One region of the Pectobacterium cacticida genome, then DNA from elsewhere that is predicted to be linked to it. Evidence: predicted binding sites of a transcription regulator. Region 1 holds the regulator's gene; the other holds the start of a gene.
The links. Region 1 encodes PhoB, which activates phosphate uptake and scavenging genes when phosphate is short. Its sites were predicted from a motif close to CTGTCATAAAACTGNCNNAT; they were not measured.
Positions count from the first base shown of each region.

Region 2: uvrB (excinuclease ABC subunit UvrB) is a predicted target of PhoB. The motif match lies at 2,085-2,104, and genes of this name have one in related genera.

Region 1 covers NZ_CP133656.1:927,963-934,867, forward strand. The annotation lists gene RFN81_RS04390 (AAA family ATPase) at 1-2,851, opposite strand, end outside; gene sbcD (exonuclease subunit SbcD) at 2,848-4,092, opposite strand; gene phoB (phosphate response regulator transcription factor PhoB) at 4,392-5,081, shown strand; gene phoR (phosphate regulon sensor histidine kinase PhoR) at 5,109-6,431, shown strand; gene RFN81_RS04410 (PstS family phosphate ABC transporter substrate-binding protein) at 6,447-6,905, shown strand, end outside.
Region 2 covers NZ_CP133656.1:1,397,130-1,404,034, forward strand. The annotation lists gene RFN81_RS06660 (hypothetical protein) at 1-367, shown strand, start outside; gene RFN81_RS06665 (hypothetical protein) at 368-814, shown strand; gene RFN81_RS06670 (hypothetical protein) at 851-1,279, shown strand; gene uvrB (excinuclease ABC subunit UvrB) at 2,143-4,155, shown strand; gene yvcK (uridine diphosphate-N-acetylglucosamine-binding protein YvcK) at 4,194-5,129, opposite strand; molybdenum cofactor riboswitch at 5,415-5,563, shown strand; gene moaA (GTP 3',8-cyclase MoaA) at 5,551-6,540, shown strand; gene moaB (molybdenum cofactor biosynthesis protein B) at 6,575-6,905, shown strand, end outside.

The sequences.
Region 1 (6,905 bases):
GAAAGGTGGTTTCATCAATGAAAGTGCTTTGCTGCAACGCCAGAGTAAAGCGTTCGGCCGCACTCTCATGCTGGCGTGTACACTGGTCATATTGCTGCTGCGTGCTAGCCAGCTCTCCCGTCAGACGGCTTAACGCCGTTTCGGTTTGCTGTCGAGCTGATAGGGCTAGCCTCAGCGCATCGTCGTACTGCTGGCTGGCTCGCTGTAGCTGTTCGCGCACGGTGGCGATTTGTCTGTCCCCGAACAATGCCTGCCGCGCCTGTTGGTTTGCACTGAGCAACGCAAGGTGCTGTTCCAACTGCTGTTGCTGCGTTTGGCATTGCTGTTTTGCTTCGGTCACGTTGTGATTCAGATGCTGTAGGTCGCTTTCCAACGTGGCTAACAGAGGAATTAAGCGAGATTGCTCCTGCTCTTTGGTTTTCCAGTCTTGCCATTCTCTGTCACGCTGAGCCAGCCAGCCATCCTGTGTGTCAGCGTCTGGCAAAAGAAGCCCCACCGTTGTCAGCGTCTGCGTGATGTCCTGAGTATGTTGTGCGATCTGCTGATGCACGTTTTGCAGTGATTGATCGATCTCTTGTTGCGTAACGCTTAGCGAGGATTGCTGCTGGATATTCAACGCGATCTTCTGCTCGAGTTCTCGCTGTAATGCCTCTGCGGCAGTCAGTAAATCCTTACTTTCCTGCCACTGTTTTTGCAATTGCTCGCGTGCGGCAATCTGCTGTCGAATGGCCTGTTCTTCGGCTTCACGCTCTGTAAGCCAGACGGCTATTTCGTCCTGCTGTTCCAGCGAGTAGGTAACTTGTAAGCGCTCACTGACATCTTGCCATTGTTGCAGCAGAGCCTGATGCTCGCTATCGCATTGAGCAAGCTCCAATTGCAGCTGTTCCCGCTGCTGTAAGCGTGCGTTCAGCTCAGCAGTGGTGTTTGCCAGCGCGATGGTTAACTGGTTCACCTCCTGTTGTAGTGCCGTCAGACGCCGTTGCGTTTCAGACGGTTGCAATGCCTGATAGCGCTCGATGGCGGGGTGCTCCGTTGAGCCGCATAGCGGGCACGCCTCTCCCGCCTGTAGCCGCTGGCGTTCGGCTTCCAGCTTAACAATATGCATTTCCTGCCGATATATCGTTTCCAAATCGGCCAGACGCTCGCTGCGTTGCTGATGTTCAGACTGCTGCTGTTTCTGCAATATTTCTAACTGGTCGATATGGTCTTGTGTCTCAACGAGTTTGGCGAGATGTTGCTGCTTGCTCACCTGAAGGCGCTGGTATTGGTCGCTGACGGTGGCGAGTTGCCGACATATAGCCTGCTGATCCATGAGCTGATTAAAGCGCTGGTACAGAGCGGAAAGTGGCTGGTGCGCATCCTGAAGTTGCCGCGTTTCATCATGTTGAGTGAACAGCTGGCGCACAGCATTAACGGCCTTTTGTTGCTCACGCAACTGTATCGCCAGCTTGTCGGCTTCTTGCTGCCATGCCGTCGACTCTGCCATATGCTGTGCCTGTTTGTGGTTCAGCTTTTGTCGATCGTCCTGCAACTGGCGCAACTGGCGAAATTGGGTACGCCATAGCGGTAACAGCTCTCCCCATTGCTGGTGATGTGCGTGTTGCTGGCGATAAGATTGGATCTGTTCAAGCTGCCGCTTAGCTTGCCGTTGTTCTGCGGCGACCTGTGTTTGTTTAGACTCGTTGGCGTGCAGGCGAGCCTGCGTTTTTGCCAGTTCATCCTGCCGCTGGTTTTTTTGCTGTTCCAGCATAGCAATGCGCTGGTCAAGCGGCACGACCTGCTCGTTGATCAAACGCTCTTGTTCCTGCCGCTCTCGTTTATGTTTGCTAACGTCTTGCTCCGCCTTTTCCTCCTGCTGGCGCAGAGTAGTTAACTCACTTTGCTTATCGGCCAGCGATCGGGACAAGTGCTCAATCCGCTGGGCGAGTGCCAGAGACTCCTGACGGTAGCGCTCTTTTTCCTGATGTAGCGGTCTCAGTTTTTCTGCCGGTTCGTTGTTGGCTAATTTGTCGAGCTGCGATCTGGCCTGCTGGATGGCGGATTCGGCGCGCGTATGTTGCGCCTGCGCATGCGTTACCCTCGTTTGCTGCAGCGTCAGTTGCTCAAACCAGCGCAGCGCAGTCAGTGTTTGCTCACGTTCGGCGTTGCGCTGTTGCTCCTGTTGCGTCAGTTCGGCAAGCTGATTTTCTATCTGCTGGCGTTGTTCATCGCTCAATAATTGAATACTGAGTGCGCGCGTCTGTAACGTGTTCAATGCGACGCTGGCTTGTTTGTGCTTGTCATAAACGCGTTCGGAAATCAGGCCGTAGATATCTGTACCCGTTAATTCTTCCAGAAGTGCCGCCCTATCGTCCGCCTTAGCGTTGAGGAAGGCGGCAAATTGTCCCTGCGATAACATCATAGATCGCGTAAAGCGGCCGAAATCCAACCCGGTGAGCTGTGTGATCATGTCTTTTTTGTCATTCAGCTTTTCACACAGAATTTTACCGCCTTCAATAAGCGCGAGTTCGGCCTTGGGAGACTGTAAGTTGCCATCAGGCGCATTTCTTGCCCTACGTTGGCTCCAGAAGGCACGATATCCGACGCCTTTGACCTCAAATTCGACCTCGGCAAGGCATTCTGCGGTGTTACGCGTCATCAAATCATTCTGGCTGGCGGAAAGCAGCCCAAGGCGTGGCGTCTCGTGGTATAACGCCAGACAAATGGCGTCGAGTAGCGTCGTTTTCCCGGCGCCTGTCGGGCCGGTAATGGCGAATAGAGCGTTGCTGGAAAAAGGCTCCTGCGTGAAATCGATCTTCCATTCGCCTTTCAACGCGTTAAGGTTTTTTAAGCGCAGGCTGAGAATTTTCATTCGGCAGCCTCGCTATTTTCTAATTCGTTAATAACCTGATTAAACAGCGTGCGCATGCGCTGTTGGCAACCATTTTCCAGGTCGGCCTCCATTGCCAGACGACGTTCAAAAACGTCATAAACACTTAATTCATTCAGCGTTTCCTTATCCTGTCGGATAATCGCCTGCATACGTTGTTCACGTGCGCGCCGGAGTCGAAGCACCTCGACAGGCAAGCCCTCGGTCATGGCCTGAATGCGTTTCTGCATGTCGCTCAGGTAATCCTGCGTGTTGAGTTCGATATCCAGCCATACCGGTTTATCCCCTTGATAGGTTTTGAAAGCGGTGAGCCGCTGCTCAATGTCGCGCAGACTGCCTTTCATCAACAGCATCGGCTGGGTCACGGGGATTGGCAGGGTATCTATCTGTATCCGTGGCGGTGTTTTCGACAAATCATCGGCGGTGAAGCTGACCAGACAGACTGATTTCTCACTGTTGAGTTCATCAAAACTGAGCGGGATGGGGGAACCGCTGTAGCGAATATGCTCACTTTGGGTTACGCGTTGCGGCCGATGAATATGGCCAAGCGCGATATAATCTGCGGGAGGGAAAGCCTGGGCAGGGAAAGCATCGAGCGTGCCAATATAGATGTCACGCACAGATTCGGAGGCGGTCGCGCCAATGGTCGTCAGGTGCCCGGTTGCAATAATCGGTAGCGGCAGGCCGAGTTCATCACGTTTTTGGCAAGCCAGTTGGTAACTGCGCTGGTAGTGCGTCGTAATCGCTTCCTGAAGCGCGAACTGTTTTTCATCGCCTGATTGCCCGGCTTTGCTAGTGAGCACATCTCGTGGACGCAAATAAGGAATTGCGCAGAGCAGGGCGCCGGGTTGATGCTGACGGTTTTCCAGTAACAGCACCTGTTGAGCGGGATCATCACTGGCGCTGGCAACGACCTGCGTATTCAGGCAGGCCAGTACATCACGGGATTCGTTTAACATCGCCACCGAGTCATGGTTTCCACCGAGAATGACAAGCTGGCAGCCTGTTCGCTGTAGTTCAACGACAAAGCGATAGTACATTTCTCGCGCATAGCTAGGGGGGGAACCGTTATCAAAAATATCCCCCGCGACGATAACAGCGTCGACTTCATGTTGAACCACCTGGGCAATGAGCCAGTGCAGGAAAGCCTGATGTTCCGCGGCGCGGCTTTTGGAATAAAAATATTGTCCTAAATGCCAATCGGCGGTGTGGATAATGCGCATTGGGCTCTCTCAATATTTATACGATAGGCATTGTCATTATTCATTATGCGAATTGCGAATAAGGAAACGCCTATCTCGTCGCGATAGTGATCTGTCATCGTCATGCTACGATTATATAGAGCAAGGGTGATGGCTGTCGCGCGGGGAATTGAGCGTTTGCAATGCGGCTCGAAAAACAGGATGTCTAGGGTGCAATAGCCTACAATGAGAGGTCAGGCGTTTTTCATAAATCTGTCATAAAACTGACGCATAATGCCTCCGCCTGCTAACAGCGACGATGATTAACGACAGGATTAACGATGGCAAAACGCATATTAGTCGTGGAAGATGAAGCACCAATCCGTGAAATGGTTTGCTTTGTACTGGAGCAAAATGGCTATCAGCCAGTTGAAGCTGAAGATTATGACAGCGCGGTAACGCAGTTGTCGGAACCCTTTCCTGATTTGGTGCTATTAGACTGGATGCTGCCGGGTGGTTCGGGCTTGCAATTTATCAAGCATATGAAGCGGGAGGCGCTGACGCGTGATATTCCGGTGATGATGTTGACCGCCCGCGGTGAGGAAGAGGACCGTGTGCGCGGGCTGGAAGTCGGCGCGGATGATTATATTACCAAGCCGTTTTCGCCCAAAGAGTTGGTTGCACGCATCAAAGCGGTTATGCGCCGCATTTCGCCGATGGCGGTGGAAGATGTGATCGAAATGCGTGGATTAAGCCTCGATCCTTCCTCGCATCGCGTGACGACCGAAGAGCTTGCGTTGGACATGGGGCCGACGGAATTTAAATTGCTGCATTTTTTTATGACACACCCCGAGCGTGTTTATAGTCGGGAACAGTTGCTCAATCATGTGTGGGGCACTAACGTTTATGTAGAAGATCGAACCGTCGATGTCCATATTCGTCGCCTGCGTAAAGCGCTGGAAACCAGCGGGCATGACAAAATGGTGCAAACCGTTCGGGGAACGGGTTACCGTTTTTCAACGCGTTACTGAGGTGGTATTCACCGGAGAAATGTTAACGTGCTAGAGCGTTTATCCTGGAAAAGGCTAGCATTGGAGCTGGCTTTTTTTTGTTTGCCTGCGGTGCTACTGGGGCTGATTTTTGGCTATCTGCCCTGGTTCCTGCTGGTCGCCGTACTGAGCCTGCTCTGCTGGAATTTTTATAACCAGTTGAAACTATCCCATTGGCTGTGGGTCGATCGCAGTATGACGCCGCCGCCCGGCCGTTGGAGCTGGGAGCCGCTGTTTTACGGCCTTTATCAGATGCAATTACGTAATCGCCGCCGTCGCCGCGAACTGGCGCTTTTAATCAAACGATTCCGTAGCGGTGCCGAATCTTTACCCGATGCCGTGGTAATGACTACCGAAGACGGGACCATCTTTTGGTGTAATCATCTGGCGCAGCATCTGTTAAGTTTCCGTTGGCCGGAGGATAACGGTCAAAATATTCTTAACTTATTACGTTATCCCGACTTTACCAATTACATGAAGGCGCAGGATTTTAGCCGCCCTCTCACACTGCAATTGAATAATTCCCACCATGTTGAATTTCGCATAATGCCGTATTCCGCAGGGCAGTTACTGATGGTGGTACGCGATGTTACGCAAATGCACCAGCTTGAAGGCGCCAGACGTAACTTTTTCGCTAATGTCAGTCATGAGCTGCGAACGCCGCTTACGGTGCTGCAAGGGTATTTGGAAATGATGCAGGAAGATACGTTGGATGCGGCGTTGCGAGGGAAAGCGTTGAGTACGATGCAGGAGCAGACTCGGCGGATGGACGGATTAGTTAAACAACTGCTAACGTTATCCCGTATTGAGGCGGCTACGGCGATTGATCTAAATGAAAAAGTAGATATTCCGCTGATATTGCGCGTATTGCAACGAGAAGCGCAGACGCTGAGCCAGGGACGCCATGAGATAGTCTTCCGCGTAAATGAAAACCTTCGCGTGTTTGGCAATGAAGAACAACTCCGTAGCGCCGTATCCAATCTGGTCTATAACGCCGTTAACCATACTCCAGAAGGGACGCATATCGAAGTGTGTTGGCAGAAGGTTCCGCAGGGGGCGCAGTTTCAGGTTAGCGATAACGGGCCGGGAATTGCGGCCGAGCATTTACCACGCCTAACAGAACGCTTTTACCGGGTTGACAAAGCGCGTTCACGGCAGACCGGTGGCAGCGGGCTGGGGCTGGCAATTGTTAAACACGCGCTCAGCCACCATGATTCCCGTCTGGAAATCATGAGCGAGGATGGTTTGGGAGCGCGATTTGTCTTTACCCTGCCGAACCCGTTGATTGTACCGACCTCTCTGGCCGAGAATACGACAAAATCTTCGGCCTGACGGAAAATAGTATTGATGAGACTCGCCATTCGTATTGCTGGCGCTTGGCTACTGCTGATCGGCGCGTTTTGTTTTGCTCAGCCTCGCCAGATGCTGGCGGGGAATCTATCCAGCGCGGGATCGGATACGCTGGCTAATCTCATGACGTTCTGGGCGGCTGATTTCAACCAGCACTACCCAAACGTGAATTTACAGATTCAGGCCGCTGGGTCATCTTCCGCGCCAACGTCTCTGGCATCGGGAGCGGCGCAACTTGGGCCGATGAGCCGGGCGATGAAAGCCAGTGAAATCGAGGCATTTGTCCGACACTATGGTTATCCACCCTTGGCTGTGCCGGTAGCGATGGATGCGCTGGTTGTGTTGGTTAATCAGGATAACCCACTACCTGGGCTGAATGTTTCACAGTTGGATGCAATCTTTTCCATTACGCAGCGCTGCGGCCACCACCAGCCGATAAAATTCTGGGGCGACCTC
Region 2 (6,905 bases), 470 kb from region 1:
GCAAGCTGGCTTTCCGTTTAATCTTCTTACTGATAGTGGGTTTAGTGGAGAAGATCTCGTCTCGGATTTATTAGGCTTTTATCGCGTCATTGATGGCATACATTATTTCTCTGAGCTCAAGCCCGTTAGCAGGGATGAAGCATTAAAGCGCTGGGATTTTTATGGACCGATTGGCTCGTTTAAGAATGAATCATTCAAACCATTACTTTTCCCCGATCCCGATAAGCATCCTAATGCGCGCCCCTACTTTGGAACGTTGCCTGCCTTTATGACCAGGATTAAACCCTACCTCTCGGCTCCCTCTGAGCGGGTGGATATCGTGGTTGATGATGGGACAGGGCTGCACCTGAAATTCTCAGGGGGATAAATGGCGACGTTATATCGTTTACTGAGAAATCTGGTCATGGGGGTCATCATCGCCGTGGGGGCCGGGATCTGGTTTATTTTCGGGTCTGGTTCTGATTCCGGTCCAAATGTTGAATTTTATAGCCAGGAGGACAACACCCTATACGAAAGGCTCACAGACGATATTGTTAAGGGCGCTCCGCGTATTTCGCCAGTTTATCGGTTTGTTCATTATTCTCCCGTGGGAGCTGCTGCGGAAGTGAGTGCGGTGTATTTTGAAAACATTACGGATATTGCCACACTGAAAGGCTACCTTGCCTCCCTCGGCTGTACCCTTGAGATGACAGAAGCCAATGTCGAAATGTGGCTAAGTCACGATAAGAGCAAAGCGATAACCCTTGCTGTTGACGTAGAGGGAAGAACCGTCGCTTTAGAAATTCGATCGCCGCCGCCGCCGTGGTGGAGATGATAAACCGGAAGGCATTAGCGCCCTTGGGAAGGATAAATGGCAAAAGCCTATCGATTACTGTGCGACCTATGTATGGCCTGTATCATCGCGACGGGGTTGTTGTGGTGGTTTTTCTCAGGTTTTCAATTCGAAAGTGAAGATTACACGATGGAAGACAAGGCCCTTTATGAAACGCTCACAGACGATATCATCAAAGGCGCGCCGCGAATATCGGCGAGCTATCGGTTTGTGAACGCGCCGGCTGATGGCCCTGCTTCGGAAGTGAGTGCGGTTTATTTTACCGATACCACGGATATCGCAGCGTTACGGCGCTACCTTGTTTCAATAGGCTGTACCCTGGAAAAGCGATCGCCAGATGATGGGGAAGTATGGTTGAGTCAGGATGGTGCCAAGAGAATCATACTCGCGGTGGATCTGACGAGGAAAACGGTCAGTATGCAGGTGGTACTGCTGCCATCAATATAGCGATGACAATTGTAGAGCCTATTCCAGTCGCCCTGATGGGATAGGGGGGAGTTTACTTCGGCAGCGTGAAATCACATCACGGTTGGTGTTGTTTACGACATTCAACTGTTTTTATATAAAAAATATAATATTTTACCGACATTAATAGGATAAACCTATTTTATTGCCCTCTAATCACCCAATGGCGTGGTGTAGTACTTCGCCGTTTTATGCTTTTCCTGTCTAATCGTCATACGAAAAATCACAGAAGACGTGTGAAGAAAATTCCTATCAGAGAGCATCATGAATGACGGTGGCATTTCGTTAACTCAGTGCTGATGCGGGGTTGTGGGAGTTATCCACCATTTCTGTGGATAACCATGTGTATTAGGGATAGACAACGTGCGCCAACCGAGAACTGACGCGGGTTGCCGCCGGGTTGGCGCTATTCTCCACTGTTTTTATAATATATTTATTATCATGTAGTTAGGTAAAATCAAGCGTCTTGATCATCAATACCCGATCGCTGTATAAATTAACCTCTCCGTCTATCCAGTAATGTTACAACTTTATCTATTCTGGGGATAAATCATGCAGATTTTATTTGCTAGAATAAAGATAAATGTGCTAGCGAATTCATTCGCCGATGAATAATTCAATCGAGTGATAATGTCTTGATGCTGTTTTTATATCCAGTATCATGGCGGTGGCGAATTCCCTGATTGGCATTCAGAATACAGGACTCGACGTGCGTCGCCAGCGTGTAGGGGCGACAATGCGAGAGACTGAAATTGTTTGCTGTGCCGTTTACCTGCCTTCAGGCATCCATTCACAAACCTCGCGTATTGCGCGATGGCTAAAAATGATAAGTAGCGTGTCTAGCGATGAGTAAAGTATTTACACTGCATTCCGACTTTAAACCAGCGGGCGACCAGCCTGAAGCCATTCGTCGTTTAAAAGAAGGATTGGAAGACGGGTTAGCGCACCAAACGCTGCTTGGCGTGACGGGATCTGGCAAAACGTTTACCATCGCGAATGTGATTGCCGACCTTAATCGGCCGACCATGATGCTGGCGCCTAACAAAACGCTGGCGGCCCAATTGTATGGGGAAATGAAGGCCTTTTTCCCCAACAATGCCGTCGAGTACTTCGTCTCGTACTACGACTATTATCAGCCGGAAGCCTATGTTCCGAGCTCCGACACCTTTATTGAGAAAGACGCCTCGGTTAACGAACACATCGAACAGATGCGTCTTTCCGCCACCAAAGCGCTATTGGAAAGGCGCGACGTGATCGTCGTGGCTTCCGTCTCGGCGATCTATGGTCTGGGCGATCCCGATCTCTATCTGAAAATGATGCTGCACCTGACGCAAGGGATGCTGATTGACCAGCGCGCGATTTTGCGACGTCTGGCCGAGTTGCAGTATTCCCGCAACGATCAGGCGTTTCAGCGTGGTACCTTCCGCGTACGCGGCGAAGTGATCGATATTTTCCCTGCGGAATCCGACGACGTCGCGCTGCGGGTTGAACTGTTTGATGAAGAAGTGGAACGGTTGTCGCTGTTTGACCCGCTGACGGGACACGTTCTCCAGACGGTGCCGCGCTATACCATCTATCCTAAAACGCACTACGTGACGCCGCGGGAGCGGATTTTACAGGCGATGGAAGAGATTAAAGTCGAATTGGCCGATCGCCGAAAAGTGTTACTGGCGAATAATAAGCTGGTGGAGGAGCAGCGGCTGAGCCAGCGTACGCAGTTCGATCTGGAAATGATGAACGAACTGGGCTACTGCTCCGGCATTGAAAACTACTCGCGCTACCTGTCCGGGCGTGGCCCCGGTGAACCGCCACCGACCCTGTTTGACTATCTGCCTGCCGATGGACTGTTAGTCATCGATGAATCCCACGTCACCGTCCCGCAAATCGGCGGTATGTATCGCGGCGACCGCGCGCGCAAAGAGACGCTGGTCGAATATGGTTTCCGGCTCCCTTCGGCGCTGGATAACCGTCCGATGAAATTTGAGGAATTCGAAGCGTTAGCGCCGCAAACGATCTATGTGTCCGCGACGCCGGGTAACTATGAGCTGGAAAAATCGGGTGGTGAAGTGATCGATCAGGTTGTTCGCCCCACTGGATTACTCGATCCGATTATTGAAGTGCGGCCGGTGGCGACACAGGTTGACGACCTGCTTTCCGAGATTCGCCAGCGTGCCGCGATTAACGAACGCGTGCTGGTCACGACGTTGACCAAGCGCATGGCGGAAGACCTAACGGAATATCTGGAAGAGCACGGTGAGCGGGTACGCTATCTGCACTCGGATATTGATACCGTTGAACGTGTGGAGATTATCCGTGATTTACGCCTTGGCGAGTTCGACGTGTTGGTGGGTATCAACCTGTTGCGTGAAGGGTTGGATATGCCAGAAGTGTCGCTGGTGGCGATTCTGGATGCCGATAAGGAAGGCTTTCTGCGTTCCGAGCGTTCGCTGATCCAAACCATTGGTCGTGCGGCGCGTAACCTGCGTGGTAAGGCGATTCTCTACGGTGACAAGATTACGCCATCCATGGCGAAAGCGATTGGCGAAACGGAACGCCGCCGTGAAAAGCAGCAGGCGTATAATACCGAACACGGGATTGTGCCGCAGGGGCTTAATAAGAAAATTTCCGATATTCTTCAATTGGGTCAGCCGACAAACAAAGGCAAGGGGCGTACTAACCGTAAAGCGGCAGAACCCGCTGCTCGTTATGAACTGATGACGCCGAAGGCGCTGGAACTGAAAATCCGCGAGTTGGAAAGCAAAATGTTGGCACACGCGCAGAACCTTGAATTTGAAGAGGCAGCCGCCTTACGCGACGAGGTGCAGGCACTACGCGCACAATTTATAGCGATATCCTAACGATGCCAGCGTTCACTGGGGGGCAGAAATAGCCGTTTTCACCGAGTAGGGGTTAAGCAGGGTTTAGCATCCAGCATCAGTAGCGCGCGATCGATAGCCTGGCGCAGTAGCCCACGGTCATGGTGGTGAGGCACATCGGCGGCGGCCAGCGCTTGTTGCACGATCAGGCGATCGCCGATCTGACTGACATCGACTGTCGGACCGACGATTGCCGCATCGACCAAACGTTTCCCTATTTTGCGTTCTATCCAGCGCAATTTCTTCGCCGGCGTCAGTTGCGCGGCGGGGTTACTTAATTCACTTCCCAGATTGTCGATGTAGATCATAGGTGCTGCTGTGTTACACAGGGCGCTAGTGAGATCTTCCAATAACATGAGCGGCATTATGCTGGTAAGAAAGCTGCCGGGGCCAATCAAAATCAGATCGGCTGCGGCGATGGCATCAATCGCTTCGTGCGTAGCCTGCACCGTTGGGTATAGCAGCAAATCTTGCGGTAACACTGCCAATTGATCGATCTCGACTTCGCCATAAACGGGGTTACCCTGTTCATCAATCGCCATCAAATCGACCGGATGCTCGGACATCGGAATCAATAAGGCATCGACTTTGAGCAGGTTGCGAATCAGATTGATGGCTTCCAGCGGCCGCACGCTTAGGTGATCCAGTGCTTTCAGCATCAGATTCCCCAGATTGTGTCCGGCAAGTTCACCGTTACCGCTAAACCGGTACTCAAACATCGCAGATGCCACGCTGGGCGTGGTGATCAGTTGGTTCAGGCAGTTGCGGGTATCGCCCCAGGCAATACCGCCTTCGGAACGACGGATACGGCCAGTCGAACCGCCGTTATCGGTTGTCGTGACAATGCCGGTTAGCCGTGAACCTAGGGAAGAGAGCGAAGACATCACACGGCCTAAACCGTGCCCGCCTCCCAGTGCGACAACCCTGTCGAGGTCGGCCAACGTGCGATTGTGCATAGAAAACCTTATGAATAAAGCGTAGTAAAATAGTAACTAATGATTAGCGGCGTTACGGTAGCCGATTTCACGGTAAAAGGCGAAAAATCCTTACACAGGCATGACCTGAAACAACTTCTGCTGCACATTTTCCCGTATGCTGTGCACCATAACGTATTGAAAATTCGTTATATATTTCTTTACATATCGATTTTGAAAGTGGTTGGCTGTGCATTTTCGCAGTAAACTATCCGACACAATCACGGTTCTTTCTCGGCTATTAGGTCGTTGTTTGACGGATAACCGATAGGAATCAAACTCCTAGCCTTGGTGCCTAAGTGATGCGCGTCGTGCGCGTGATACGGTGCCCTGGCCGTGACCTTCGCGGTCACCAGGGTGCGAGGTAGAAATGCCTGCATCTCCCGTATTTGGAAAGGTGTTTATGGTGAGTCAACTGACCGATGCGTTTGCGCGCAAGTTCTACTATTTGCGTCTGTCTATCACAGACGTCTGCAATTTTCGCTGTACCTATTGTCTGCCGAATGGCTATCAGGCCAATGGCACCAATCCGCATTGTTTTTTGTCACTCGATGAGATTCGTCGCGTCAGCCGCGCTTTTGCCGAACTGGGGACGGAAAAAGTCCGTCTCACCGGCGGTGAACCGTCTTTGCGGCGTGACTTTGTCGATATTATCGCTGCCATCCGTGAAAATCCGGCGATTCGTACGCTGGCGGTAACCACTAACGGCTACCGTTTGGCTCGCGACGTTGCTCAATGGCGAGAAGCAGGGCTAACGGCGCTGAATGTGAGCGTGGACAGTCTGGATGCGCGTCAGTTTCATGCAATTACCGGGCAGGATAAATTCCGCCAGGTGATGGACGGCATCGACGCCGCATTTGACTGTGGCTTTGCCAAGGTCAAAGTCAACACGGTGTTAATGCGTGATGTGAACGCGGGCAGCCTGCAAACCTTTCTCGACTGGATTAAACACCGCCCGATTCAACTACGTTTTATCGAGCTGATGGAAACGGGAGAGGGAAGAGAGCTGTTTCGTCGCCGCCACGTTTCGGGTGATGTGATCCGTCAACAACTGGTGCAGCAAGGGTGGCTACAGCAGCAACGCGGCCGCAGCGACGGCCCGGCACAGGTTTTCCGCCATCCTGATTATCAAGGTGAAATCGGGCTGATTATGCCGTATGAGAAAGATTTCTGCCTGAGTTGCAACCGCCTGCGTGTGTCTGCTATTGGTAACCTGCATCTGTGTCTCTTTGGCGAACAGGGTATTCCACTACGCGATTTACTGGGCGACGATCGTCATCTTGACGATTTGAAGATGCGTATCTCGGGCGGGCTGTCGGCGAAGAAGCAGACCCACTTCCTGCATGAAGGGAATAGCGGCATGACGCAAAACCTGTCATTTATCGGCGGTTAATCCGCGACATCACTGATTATTAAAGGAGCCTGGTATGAGCAAAGCCAGTAGCGAATTTGTTTCTCTCAACCTTGCGGTACTCACCGTTTCCGATCGCCGGACGGCGGAAGATGACACCTCCGGCGACTATCTGCGCGAAGCTGCGCAGTCAGCGGGCCATTGCATCGTCGATAGCGCCATTGTGAAAGAGAACCTGTACCAGATTCGGGCACAGATCTCGGCGTGGATTGCCAGCGACAAGGTGCAGGGCATTCTGATTAATGGCGGAACAGGCTTTACCGCCGGGGATGTGGTGCCGGAAGCCATCGGCGTTTTGTTCGATCGGGAAATTGAAGGTTTCGGCGAACTGTTCCGCATGGTGTCGT